Regions from separate parts of the Nonomuraea sp. NPDC050404 genome, predicted to be linked through region 2. Evidence: riboswitches for the same ligand, from Rfam matches in the RefSeq annotation. Region 2 holds a riboswitch; each other region holds the start of a gene.
The links. Region 2 has a riboswitch for cyclic di-AMP ahead of AB0I81_RS40620 (NlpC/P60 family protein). Riboswitches for the same ligand answer to the same signal wherever they lie in the genome.
Positions count from the first base shown of each region.

Region 1: it holds a riboswitch for cyclic di-AMP, as region 2 does, so the genes downstream of both, AB0I81_RS18465 (hypothetical protein) here and AB0I81_RS40620 (NlpC/P60 family protein) in region 2, are expected to answer to the same signal.
Region 3: it holds a riboswitch for cyclic di-AMP, as region 2 does, so the genes downstream of both, AB0I81_RS19865 (C40 family peptidase) here and AB0I81_RS40620 (NlpC/P60 family protein) in region 2, are expected to answer to the same signal.
Region 4: it holds a riboswitch for cyclic di-AMP, as region 2 does, so the genes downstream of both, AB0I81_RS26890 (hypothetical protein) here and AB0I81_RS40620 (NlpC/P60 family protein) in region 2, are expected to answer to the same signal.

Region 1 covers NZ_JBFAKB010000006.1:268,716-271,915, reverse strand. The annotation lists gene AB0I81_RS18475 (rod shape-determining protein) at 1-314, opposite strand, end outside; gene AB0I81_RS18470 (DUF5302 domain-containing protein) at 609-809, shown strand; cyclic di-AMP (ydaO/yuaA leader) riboswitch at 972-1,108, shown strand; partial or broken gene AB0I81_RS18465 (hypothetical protein) at 1,404-1,769, shown strand; gene AB0I81_RS18460 (alpha/beta fold hydrolase) at 2,104-2,949, shown strand; gene AB0I81_RS18455 (hypothetical protein) at 3,004-3,200, opposite strand, start outside.
Region 2 covers NZ_JBFAKB010000018.1:152,564-155,763, forward strand. The annotation lists gene AB0I81_RS40610 (cytochrome P450) at 1-64, opposite strand, end outside; gene AB0I81_RS40615 (LuxR C-terminal-related transcriptional regulator) at 248-460, shown strand; gene AB0I81_RS40620 (NlpC/P60 family protein) at 523-1,566, opposite strand; cyclic di-AMP (ydaO/yuaA leader) riboswitch at 1,573-1,724, opposite strand; gene AB0I81_RS40625 (amino-acid N-acetyltransferase) at 1,993-2,565, shown strand; gene AB0I81_RS40630 (RDD family protein) at 2,651-3,200, shown strand, end outside.
Region 3 covers NZ_JBFAKB010000006.1:545,179-548,378, forward strand. The annotation lists gene AB0I81_RS19855 (branched-chain amino acid aminotransferase) at 1-276, opposite strand, end outside; gene AB0I81_RS19860 (3-isopropylmalate dehydrogenase) at 516-1,562, opposite strand; cyclic di-AMP (ydaO/yuaA leader) riboswitch at 1,661-1,808, shown strand; gene AB0I81_RS19865 (C40 family peptidase) at 1,827-2,411, shown strand; gene AB0I81_RS19870 (class I SAM-dependent methyltransferase) at 2,471-3,200, shown strand, end outside.
Region 4 covers NZ_JBFAKB010000009.1:392,140-395,339, forward strand. The annotation lists gene AB0I81_RS26885 (site-2 protease family protein) at 1-676, shown strand, start outside; gene AB0I81_RS26890 (hypothetical protein) at 740-1,696, opposite strand; cyclic di-AMP (ydaO/yuaA leader) riboswitch at 1,702-1,839, opposite strand; gene galT (galactose-1-phosphate uridylyltransferase) at 1,908-2,984, opposite strand; gene AB0I81_RS26900 (DeoR/GlpR family DNA-binding transcription regulator) at 2,981-3,200, opposite strand, start outside.

The DNA of each region.
Region 1 (3,200 bases), on a different contig from region 2:
GGGGTGGATTCGCCGGGCAGCGCCAGGACCAGTCGCGGCCTGGAGTACGGATGCCAGTGCACCTTGCGCAGGAAGTGCCGGATCATGCGCCGGGCCAGCTCGGCGTCGGCCGGCAGCCCGCCGCGGACCGGCCAGCACGTACGCGTGCCCCCGCCGAGGGCGGCGGCCTCCGACCCGAACCCGATGATCTTCCCTGTACGGCCGTCGCACATCACGGCCGAGGGTTCGTCCAGCACGATGCCCCTGCGCTTGACGTAGATCCGCGTGCTCGCGGCCCCAAGATCCATTGCCAGGTCACGCCCGAGGAGTCTCATCAAGGGAGCTATTTCCTGAGCCGCTCCAACACAACACCACGAACAGAGCGGTTCCCCTTTACCCGCGCCCGCGCGCCCGGGGCTGCGGGGTGAGTGGGGAGGGCACGTTCGTGGGGCATGGGCAGGGGCGTTCCGGCAGTCCGGATCCCGTTTTCCGGCTGCTGGCCTGCACCCGTGGCGCCGGACAAGCGGCCGGAAGCGTTCCGCGTACCTCAATGCAGTCTTGAGGCCGGTTTCGCGTCATAAGCAGTGCCGTGCGAAGCTGTGACTGTCCCCAACACCATGGAGGTCCTCATGGCGGAAACACCGGAGCCGGAAGTCGATGAAACTCCCGAGGACGAGATGAAGCGCAAGTTCCGCGAGGCACTGGAGCGCAAGCGTAGCCAGGCCGCCGGATCAGGCGCGGGTGGCAGGGGCGTCGACCCATCGAAGATCCACGGGGCGCACGGTCCGGCTGCGAGTAAAAGATCATTCAGGCGCAAGAGCGGCGGCTGAGGCTGGGATTTGACGGGGGTACGGCATGCCGTACCCCCTTTCTCTTTACCTACGTAGGTAGATCTTCGCCCGATTCATGATGAATCGTTTGCGTATGTCCGTTTCCGTGGCTACAGTAATCGCCATTACCAGCCGGTGACCCAGTCCTTACCCAAGACGGACGACCGGCTGGCGCCGAATCCCGAGCGATCGGGAACCGGGGACCCACGTCATGTTGGGGTGAATCCGGCCGCGCGCCGGTAGGGCATCTCCACGCCCGAACCCGTCAGCTAACCCGGTAGGCGTGATGGAGAGGACTGTTTCCCCCTATGCACCAGCGCGTCGTACCCCCAGGCCGCGTAGTGACGGCCGCCTGCTGAGCGGCCCCCTTCCCTAAGGCTCGTATCTTGCGCTCCGCGTAACGCCGGGTGCCCCGCCCGCTGCGCCCTTTTCCCCCGAGTGCAACCTCCCTGTCCCCTCGTGAAGGGTTTTTGCTGCTTCATGTCTGCCCGTTTTGGTTTGCGTTCCCTCGCCATGCTCACCGCCACCACCGTCGGCGCCCTGACCATCGCCGGCACGGCGGCCCACGCCGACACTGACACCGACCAGAAGGTCATGCTCAAGGGCTCGACCACGGCCTCCTACTTCTGGGACGACTCCTCCGGCCGCGCCGGTGACACGGGCCTGCCCGCCAGTGGCAAGCCGATGCAGAAGGGGATGGCCGCCAGCCCGAGCTGGCCGCTGCTGACCGAGGGTTACGTGGTCTACAAGGGCAAGAAGGCGCCGTTCTTCGTGGGCGACCGCGGGCCGGGAACGCCCTCCAACCGCGGCATCATGCTCGATCTCGACGCCAAGACGTTCGCCGAGCTGACCGGCGGCACGTTCAACTCCAGCACGCTGGGCGTGGACGACGCGGGCGGCCTGGGCCACATCGACGTCGAGTACGTCATCACCAAGTGGGGCGACGGCCCCGGCAAGAAGAACTACCCGGTCCCCTTCTCGACCCGCGCCTGGGCCGAGCGCGACGACAACCCGGCCACCCCGCCCGAGGCGGAGGAGGAGCCCGCCCCGCAGGGCGGCGGCATCGTCGGCGCCCCGGCCGCGCAGAAGAAGACCCAGGACGGCCAGGACAAGTCCGAGGCGTCCGGCGTCGTGGGCGGCGCGCTGATGGCCGGCGCCCTGGCCGTCGCGGGCGGCGGCGTGGTGCTCGGCGGCGAGCGCCTGCGCACCCTCTTCAAGCGCTGAACCCCGGGCGCGCGGACCGGCTCAGAGAAGCGCTTTACGTACTATCGACCAGAATGTCATTCTGGTCGTCGTGACCACCCGCGCAGCCGCGAACGGCATCGACATCGCGTACGAGAGCTTCGGCTCCCCCTCGGGACGCCCCCTGCTCCTCATCATGGGACTCGGCGCCCAGCTCATCCAATGGGACGAAGAGCTCTGCGAGCTTCTCGCGGAGCAGGGCCACCACGTCGTACGGTTCGACAACCGCGACGCGGGCCTGTCCACGCACCTCCACGACCTGGGCCTGCCCAAGTCGGGCACGCCCGCGCCGTACCTGCTGGACGACCTGGCGGACGACACGGCGGGCCTCATGGACGCGCTCGGCTGGCCCGCCGCCCACGTGGTGGGCGCCTCGATGGGCGGCATGATCGCCCAGACGCTGGCCATCCGCCGCCCGGAACGGGTGCTGACGCTGACCTCGATCATGTCCACGCCCGGCCCCTCCGTGGCGCCGCCCACGGAGGCCGCCGCCGCCGTGCTGATGCGCCGCCCGCCCGAGGGCCGCGAAGCGGTGGTCGAGCAGTCGGTACGCAACTGGTCGGTCATCGGCTCGCCCGCCTACGACCTGGACCCCGGCAAGCTCGCCGAGCGGGCCGGGCGGGCCTACGACCGGTGCTTCGACCCGGCGGGCACGGCCAGGCAGATGGCCGCCATCATGGCCTCGGGAGACCGCAGGGAGGCGCTGGCGCAGGTCCGGATCCCCACGCTGGTACTGCACGGCGAGGCGGACCCGCTGGTCCCGCTCGTGGGCGGCCAGGCGACGGCGGCGGCCGTGCCGGGGGCGCGGCTGGTGACCTACCCGGGGATGGGACACGACCTGCCCCGCGCGCTCTGGCCCGACTTCGCCGCCGAGATCACCAAACTGACTACGGCGTAAACCGCAACGTCGGGATGGCCCGCCCCGTCAAGGGCGGGCCACCGCGACGGAAGGTCAGACCTCCAGCTTCTCCTCGATGCCGCGGAGCTGGTGCCGCGCCATCGCCAGATTGGCCCGCCCGCGATCGAGCGCCAGGTAGAGGAACAGCCCCTTCCCCCCGCGTCCCGTGATCGGGCGAATGATGTGGTACTGCCCGCTCAACGTGATCAGGATGTCCTCGATGCTGTCCTTGAGGCCCAGCGAGTCCATCG
Region 2 (3,200 bases):
GTACGTCGGCCGCGCTCATCGCCGCCGGATCCGGCGTGCTGGAGGAGGCGATGTGATCGTTCATCGCGCGGTGATCAGGTCCGACATATCGCGAGTACGCCATATATATCGGATCATGTCAATAGCGCTCGTCAAGTACGTCGATTGTCACGCTTGACGACCTTTCCACGATGCGTTTACCGTCTGCGAGGAGCGACTTTGGCCCGGTTGAGAGGCCCAAGTTCACTGTTGGGGGGGAGGGCTCCCGATGGATGTGCTCACTGAAGGTGTTGAGTTGAGCCATGCGGATCTTGCGTTGCTGGCGGAGCTGGCAAAGGGAGTCACGGTCGACCGGGTAGGCAGACGGCTGGATATCAGCGGAAGAACGGTACGCCGTAGATTGCGGGGCATCTGCGATCGCATCGGTGTGGCCACGGCCATCGAGGCCGTGGCGTGGGCGGCCCGCCGCCAGTTGATCTAGCAGCGGCGGGCGTGGAACGTGCCCGGGTCCTGATGAGCGGTGCTTGGTCGTGCTGGGTCGCCTCAGTCGGCGATGCGCACCGCTCCCACGAAGGGCCGGTTGCCGATGGCGGCGATCCGTACGACGTCACCGGTCTGCGGGGCGTGCACCATCATGCCGCCCCCGAGGTAGATGCCCACGTGATGCAGGTCGTTGTAGAAGAAGACCAGGTCACCGGGGCGCATCTCGGAGCGGTCGATGTGCCTGCCCGCGGTCCACTGGCTGCCGGTGTAGTGCGGCAGTGAGATGCCCACCCGCTGGTAGGCCGCCATGACCAGGCCGGAGCAGTCGTAGCCGCTCGGGCCCTCGGCGCCCCAGACGTACGGCTTGAGCTGCTGCGTGAGCGCCCACCGCGCGGCCTGGGCGGCCTTGCCGTCGCCGGCGATCGGCAGGTTGACTCGCGTGGCCCGGGTGCCGGGCCGGCCGGCCTCACCCAGCGCCCGCTTGAACAGGTTGCTCTCGACCTTGGTGACCAGCTTGGTGATCTTGTCCCGCTTGGTGCCGAGCTCGTCCACGAGCTCCTGGACCTCTTCGATGCGCTCCTTGGCGCCGGCCCTGGCGCGCTCGGCGGCCTCCCTGGCCTTGGCGACCTGGTTGACCTCCTCGCCCTGCTCCTGTTCGAGTACGTACGTGGTGGCCGCCCGGTCGAGGAAGGATTCGGGGTCCTGGCCGACCGTGAACGCCAGCATCCTGCCCAGGCCGCCCGTCATATAGGCGTTCTGGGCCAGCAGCGCGGCCTTGGAGCGCTTGGCCTCGAGATCGGCCTCACTGGTCGCCAGCACCTTCTGCGCGGCGTCGGAGGACTTCTTGGCGGTCTTGAGCTTCTCGCGCTGGCCGTTGTACTGCTCGGACAGCGTCTCGATCTCGGTGTGCATCTTCTCGACCTGCTTGGCGAGATTCTGCAACGAGGGCTTCGGGTCGGCGGACGCGGAACCGAAAGGGGAGGCGATCAGGAGCGCGGCGACTGTGACACTTATTACACCCAGACGGTATGGCCGCCGGGCCCGTTCGCCGGAGCGGGCGTGCTCGCCCGCCGACTTTCCCCCACGGTTGTGCGTGCGCTTCACCAACCAAGCTCCTCTCATAGACGCCGACCGGGTTAGCTGACGGGTTCGGGCCGGAGCAGCCCTACCGAACGGATTCGGATTCACCCCATTGGTGGCGGCGGGAGGTCGTCACCTGCGGTTCCCCGGCTCCTCTTGCGAGAATTGGGCGTGTTCCCCGCGCGCGACACGCGGGGAACATCGTCGCTGGACACTAATGCACTCCGGGTTCGTGCTCAACCGGAACTGCCGAGTCTGTAGAGGTTTCACAACCGAAGGGTCACAAGGTGATCTCGTGCCACGGCGGGCAGAACGGTGCGTGTGTCCTCTTTGTCCCCGCTTCCACCGGGCACTCGGCGTGTGTGCCCAAATGGCCACGAGATGTAACAGGATGGGCCGAGACGTGGGAGTTAGGGCCGAGCCGTAATGACATCTGTACTCTGGAGTGCCATGGAGCAGGTGGCCGAACAACTGACAGCGCCCGAGACCGCGGTGGTGGTCCGGCGTGCCCGCACGCTCGATGTGCGGGCCGTCAAGCGGCTGATGGACATCGACGCGGGCGCGGGGCCGCGGCTCCTCAAGAAGGCCACTGTGACGCTGTACGAGGACGTACAGGAGTTCTGGGTGGCCGAACGGGGCGGGCAGGTCGTCGGCTGTGGCGCGCTCCACGTGCTCTGGGAGGACCTCGCAGAGGTCCGCACCGTGGCCGTGGATCCCGGGTGCCGTGGCATGGGTGTCGGCCATCGGATCGTCTCAGCGCTGATACAGCACGCGAAGGATCTGGGTCTGCGACGTGTATTCTGTCTGACTTTTGAGGTCGACTTCTTCGCGAGGCATGGCTTTAGCCCGATTCAGGGCACACCGGTGTCACCCGAGGTGTACGCCGAACTGCTGGCCTCGTACGACGAGGGCGTGGCGGAGTTCCTTGACCTGGAACACGTCAAACCGAACACCCTCGGCAACACCCGCATGCTGCTCCATCTGCCATCGGGTGACGCGGACCTCGACCCGATGGAAAGGTGATTGTTGATACCTATGTCGATACGTTGGGCAGCACAGGCATGTGTCCTGACACGTGCCACATGCGCACTCGAAGCGAGGTGACACGGTGAGCACCGGACAGCCGCCGTATCCACAGGACGAATCCGGCGAGAATTCTGCGCCTGGCACCTACGGACAGCAGAACGCGGGCCGCCACCCCGGCGAGCCCGACCCCGACGTCACTGTGGTCGGCTACCGGGCGGACGATGCCTACGGGCAACAGCCCCAGTACGGACAGCAGCAGGGCTATGGCCAGCAACAACCCCAATACGGCCAGCAGCCCCAGTACGGACAGCAGCAGGGCCAGCCCGACTACGGTCAGCAGGGCTACGGCCAGCAGCCTCAGTACGGCCAGCAGCAGGGCCAGCAGCAAAGCCAGCCCGGCTATGGCCAGCAGGGTTATGGGCAGCAGCAGCAGTCCCAGCCCGGCTACGGCCAGCAGGACCAATACGGCCAGCAGGACCAGTACGGCCAGCAGCAGGGCTACGGCCAGCAGCAACAGGGCTATGGCCAGCAGGACCAGTACGGTCAGCAGGGCTACGGTCAACAGCAGCAGCAGGGTTACGGCCAGCAGCAGCAGTCGCAGCCGGACTATGGCCAGCAGGGCTACGGCCAGC
Region 3 (3,200 bases), on a different contig from region 2:
CACGATCGAGCCGTTGGCCTGCCGGTAAGCCTTCAGGCCCTCGAACAGCTCCTGCGCGTAGTGGAAGACCGAGGTGGCGGGGTCGAGCGAGAGCGGCCCGTACGGCATGAGCCTGGCGTCGTGCCAGCCGACGCCGTCGGTGTAGTCGACCGAGATCATGTGGTCGGTGAAGGTCTGCCCGAAACCGGGATTCGCCAGTACCTGCTCCCGCTCGGCCGCGGTGCGAGCGTGGTCGGATAGCTGCACGTCGAAGCTGAGCTTCTGAGCGATGGTCATGACGTCGGTCCTTATCTCTGCGATCTACCGAAATCTACCGGAATCTACCGGTTGCCTGCGCACCTGCGGCGGCCTGCAGCCGTGCCCGGACAGGGCAGTCCGTACTTCCTATTGTCTCGCTATATGGGATGGCAAGGGGCCGATGGGGTGGTTCGCCGCATCCCGGAACGCTGGAAACGCGAAAACGCGCCCGGCAGTCCTCCTAGGACCGCCAGGCGCGTTTCCGGGGCTAGGCGGTCCTAGCCGGATACTCGCCCGGTGATGTCGTCACCGATCTCGTGCGTGGTGCGGTTGGCCCAGCCGGTCAGGCGCTCCACGATGTCGTCGGCGACCGCCTGCTCGACCTTGGCCGCCTCGGTGCGCAGGCCGAGGTGGTCCAGGAGCATGGCGACGGACAGGATGGTCGCGGTGGGGTCGGCCTTGCCCTGGCCGGCGATGTCGGGCGCGCTGCCGTGCACCGGCTCGAACATGCTCGGCGCGGTGCGCTCGGGGTTGATGTTGCCGCTGGCCGCCAGGCCGATGCCGCCCGCGATGGCCGCGCCGAGGTCGGTGATGATGTCGCCGAACAGGTTGTCGGTGACGACCACGTCGAAGCGCTCGGGCTGGCTGACGAAGAACATCGAGGCCGCGTCGATGTGGCAGTAGTCGGTGGTGACCTCGGGGTATTCGGCGGCCACCCGGTTGACCGTGCGCTGCCACAGGTCGCCGGCGTAGGCCAGGACGTTGGTCTTGTGGACGAGGGTCAGCTTCTTGCGCGGCCGGGACTTGGCCTTCTCGAAGGCGTAGCGCACCACGCGCTCGACCCCGTGGGCGGTGTTGAGCGACTCCTGCGTGGCGATCTCGTGCGGCGTGCCGCGCCGCATGACGCCGCCCGTGCCGGCGTAGAGACCCTCGGTGCCCTCGCGGACGACGATCATGTCGATGTTCTCGGGCAGCGTGTCGGCCAGCGGCGTCTCCACGCCGGGCAGCAGCTTGACCGGGCGCAGGTTGACGTAGTGGTCGAACTCGAAGCGCAGGCGCAGCAGCAGGTCGCGCTCAAGGATGCCCGGCGGCACGCTGGGGTCGCCCACGGCGCCGAGCAGGATGGCGTCGTAGCCGCGCAACTCTTCGAGCACCGCGTCCGGCAGCGTCTCGCCGGTGCGGTGGTAGCGTGCGGCGCCCAGGTCGTAGTGCGTGGGCTCGATCTTCGTGCCCACTGCCTCAAGGACCTTGAGCCCTTCTGCGACGACCTCGGCGCCGATGCCATCCCCAGGGATGACGGCCAGGCGGATGTTACGCGACTCCATGACGGCAACCTTACCGGCTCGTCTCGCCTAACGAACACTCATCTCATTTCCCGGACATCCCGCTTTGGGCGGTTTGCGACCTTTTGACCGTTTCGTTAGTGTCCGTCGGGCCTAATCCGCGCAGCCGTTGCGCGGAGCCGGGGACCCACCTTTCCCCCCAGGGGCGAATCGGCGACACGTCGCCGTAGGGCTGTCTTCCAGGCCCGAGCCCGTCAGCTAACCCGGCCGGCCGTATGGAAGGACAGTGTTCTGTCTCGCATCGTCATGGCTCGTGCGGCCATCGCCCTGGCAACGGGCGCCGCCGGGCTCATCCTGGCCAGTCCCGCGGCACACGCCACCGCCGCCAAGGACCAGGACCCCACCACCCTGACCGGCGCCGACATCAAGCGCGTACGTGAGGAGAGCGCGCCGACGCCCTCATGGAAGGTCGCCCTCGCCTTCGCCATGGACAAACGCGGCACGCCGTATGTCTGGGGCGGCACCAGCAAGCGGGGCTACGACTGCTCGGGGCTCATGCTGCGGGCGTACGAGGCGGCGGGCATCGAACTGCCGCGCACCGCCCGCCAGCAGTACGGGGCCTTCGACAGGAAGATCGCCTGGAAGGACCTCAAGCCCGGCGACCTGGTCTTCTTCAGCGGCCTCGGCCACGTGGGGATGATCTCCAAGCCCGGTTACATGGTCCACGCGCCGAGCTCCGGCGACGTGGTGAAGGAGGAGAAGTTGTCCGACTGGCGCCGGCAGTCCTTCGTGGGCGCGGTCCGGCCCGATCCCCAGGGCGTCCGCCGCTGGACGTCCTACCTCAAGGAACGTGAGGCTCCGGCCCCGTCCATGCCCACCGCCGTCCTGTAGCGGAACCTGAGTGCGGCCCCGGTGCGCCCGGGGCCGCACGCGGGCGTAGCGTGTCGGATATGTCACCAGAGAAGGTGCATCTAACCGAGGAGAAAGCGACTCTCCTCGCCACCCTGTACGGCAGGGCACTCGACGCGCGATCCCCCCACCCGATACTCGGCGACCAGCTGGCCGCGCAGGCACTGGACCGGATCGACCACGACTTCCGCAAGACCGGGATCAATCCCGGCACGGCCAGGGCCGTGGCGCTCAGGGCGCGCTTCATCGACCGGTGGGCCGCGGAGTTCCTGGACGCCCACCCCGAGGCGACCGTCCTGCATCTGGGCTGCGGGCTCGACACCCGCGTGCACCGCATGGACCCGCCGCCCACCGTCCACTGGTACGACGTGGACTATCCGGAGGTCATCGAGTTGCGCCGGCGGCTGTTCCCCGAGCGGCCCGGCTACGACCTGATCGGCACCTCGGTCACCGACCTGGGCTGGCTGGAGCAGGTCCCCGGCGACGCTCCCGTGCTGGTCGTCGCCGAGGGCCTGTTCTACTACCTCGACGAGGTCGAGGGACCGGCGCTGGTGCGGGCGATCGTGGACCGCTTCCCGGGCGGCGAGTTCGCCTTCGACGCCCTGAACCCGCTCGGGCTGCGGCTCCAGCGGCTCAACAAGCCCGTGCAGAAGGCCGGGGCCACGATGCACTGGAGCATCGACGGCCCCGCCGCGCTGCCGGCCGTACATCCGGGGCTGCACTGCCTGGCGGCAGTGAGCGCGTTCGACATCGACGGGTTCGACCGCCTGT
Region 4 (3,200 bases), on a different contig from region 2:
CTGGGACGACGCCACCACCCTGATCCGCTCGCACGGCGCGGGCCCGGTGCGACTCGGCATCCTGCGCGACGACAAGCCGATGACGCTCAACGTCACGCTCATCGCCCAGGACCGGCCCAACCCCGACAACCCCGAGCAGATCGACAAGAACGTCGGCTTCCTGGGCGTGCTGCCCACCGAGGTCATGCAGCAGCAGAACCTGGGCCAGGTCGTCGGCTACATGGGCGAGCTGACCGTCAGGGTGGCGGGCTCGCTGCTCAACCTGCCCGAGAAGATGGTCGGCGTCTGGCACGCGGCCTTCTCCGGCGAGGAGCGCGACCCCGAGGGCCCGGTGGGCGTGGTCGGCGCGGGCCGGATGGGCGGCGAGATCATGGCCTCCGACCTGTCCACCGAGAACAAGGCCGCGATCTTCATCCAGTTGCTGGCCGGCTTCAACCTGGCGATCGGCATGTTCAACCTCATCCCGCTGCTGCCGCTGGACGGCGGGCACGTCGCCGGGGGCCTGTGGGAGGGCATCAAGCGGGCCTACGCCAAGGTCATGCGCCGGCCCGAGCCCTCGTACGTGGACATCGCCAAGGTGCTGCCCCTGACCTACGCCATCGCGATCGTGATGATGGTCATGGCGGGCCTGCTCATCTACGCAGACCTGGTCAACCCGCTCAGGCTGACCGGCTGAGGACGTCCGTGGAGGCGCCGGACCGGCTGCTGCCGTGTCCTGCCCGAGCGGTGCGCGGCCGCGCTAGTTCATCGAGATGTGTACGTGATCGAAGTGGTTCTCGGTGATGCTGCCGCGGTCGGTCATCCCGCGCCAGCCGGATCCCTGGTTGATGCGCTGCTTCCAGATCACGTACTTGACGCCCAGCTTGTCCTTGTTCTTGATGGCCCAGTCGGCGATCCGGTCGCCGAGCGCCATGTTCTCCGCGCCGGGCATCGAGCCGCCGGTGCTCATCATGAAGTCGCAGGCCCGGCCGAGCGGATGCTCGCCGCTGGCGCCCGCGCGGAAGCAGCCCACGCTGGACGGCAGCTGGAAGTTCTTCTCCACCTGCGCCTTCATCAGCCGCGTACGCGAGGTGATGTTGTCCGAGCCTGACGGCAGCTCGGGCGCCCAGGATCCGTCGGAGTTGCGGCCCGTACCGTAAGGCACCAGGTCTTCAAGCTTCTTCCTGATGTCCTTGATGACGTCCTCCGCCTCGTCGCGCTGCTCGGAGACCTCGGACGTGTCCGCCTTGATCTTGGCCGCCAGCTTGGCGGCCTCCTCGCTGGCCTTCTTCTTCTCGTCCCGCGCGCGCGCCACGACCTGCACGATCGCCTGCTGCTCCGCCGTGAGCTGTTCGAGCATGGCCGCGGTGTCGGCGTCGGTGGGGATCATGATGCCGGGCAGCCCGGGGTTGCCGTTCTGGTAGCGCAGGCGGGCGATCTCGGCGACCCGCTGCTCGGCCGTGACCAGCGTCTGCTCGGCGGCGGCCAGCCTGGCCTTGGCCGTCTTGGCGGCCTCCTGCGCCTTGGCCAGATCGACCCGCTTGAGGTTGTACTTCTCGATCTGCTTGTCGACCTTGCTGTTGAGCTGTTTGAGCTGGGCGCGGAGCTGCTCTTCCGATGGTTTGGGCGCGGCCTGCGCGGGGGTCGCCGGGAGGACGGCGATGGCGCAGGCGGCGATGAGTCCGATGGCAAGGGTCGCACGGGGCGAAGCCGCCACGTAGGTGTTCCTCTCCCTCTGCCGGCCGGGTTAGCTGACGGGTTGGGCATGGGAGTCGCCTGCCGCCGAAGCGGATTCACCCCAGGTGCGGTTTGGGTCCCCGGCTCCCGGGCAACGCGCCCGGGATTAGGCATGCAACGGCGGTTACTGCCGGTGCATATGGGGATATTAGTGGTAGATCACGAGTCATGCGACCTTAACAAGAAATCTATTAGTGATCTATCTGTGATCGAAGCATGCGTGCGGCCTCCTCCGGCAGCACGTCGTTGACGAAGGCGCCCATCGCCGACTCCGATCCGGCCAGGAACTTGAGCTTGTTCGGCGCCCGCCTGATGCTGAACAGCTCCAGGTGCAGATAGGCCAGCTCCCTGCCCTCACGCACCGGCGCCTGGTGCCAGGCCGAGATGTAGGGCATGACGAGCCCGAACAACCCGTCGAATGCCCGCAGCACCGAGGTGTAGAGCGGCGCGAACGCAGCCCGCTCAGCCTCCGTGAGCGCGGCCAGGTCGGGCACCTGCCGGTGCGGATACACGTGCACCTCGAACGGCCAGCGCGCGGCGGCCGGCACGAAGGCCGTCCACAACTCGTTGGCGGCCACCACCCGCGTCCCCGCCTCCCGCTCTGCGGCCAGCACGTCGGCGAACAGGTTGCCCTTGGTGTAGCGCCCCGCCGCGCCGAGTTGCAGCTTGGTCCTGGGCGTCACGTACGGGTAGGCGTAGATCTGGCCGTGCGGGTGGGCGATCGTGATGCCGATCTCCTCGCCCCGGTTCTCGAAGCAGAACACCTGCTCCACGCCCTCGATCGCGGACAACTCGGCCGTACGGTCGGCCCACGCCTCCATGACGAGCCTCACCTGAGCGTCGGAGAGCCTGGAGAAGGAGGAGGAGTGATCGGAGGTGAAGCACACCACCTCACACCGCCCCGCGCCCGGACGCACCTCACTGAGCCCGCCCGGCTCGCCGTAGCTCCCGAAATTTCCGGAGAAGGAGGGGAAGCGGTTCTCGAACACCGCCACGTCGTAGTCGTAGGCCGGGATCTCCGTCGAGCGTTCGTCCGACGACGGGCACAGCGGGCACTCGGCCGTGCCGCCCGTCGGCAGGAACGTACGCGTCTGCCGGTGCCCGGCCATCGCGATCCACTCCTCGGTCAGCGGGTCGTAGCGCAGCTCCGAGGCCACCGGCCGGGGGCCGAGCGTACGCCGGTCGATCGCGCTCCTGTCCGCGTCGTCACGCAGGTCGAAGTAGATCAGCTCCCGGCCGTCGGCCAGGTGGGTGATGGTGCGCTTCAAGGGGTGCCCTCCACGATGATCAGTTCTCCGGCCCGTTCGGCCAGCTCCGTGCGTGCGTCCTGCGGCAGCCCCGCGTCGCTGATGACCACGTCGGCCTCGCTCAGCTCGGCGATGGTGCTGATGCCGACGGTGTTCCATTTCGTGTGGTCGGCGGGGATCACCAGCCGGTGTGCCGCCGCGACCAGCTCCCTGTCGGTCTCGGACTCCAGCAGGTTG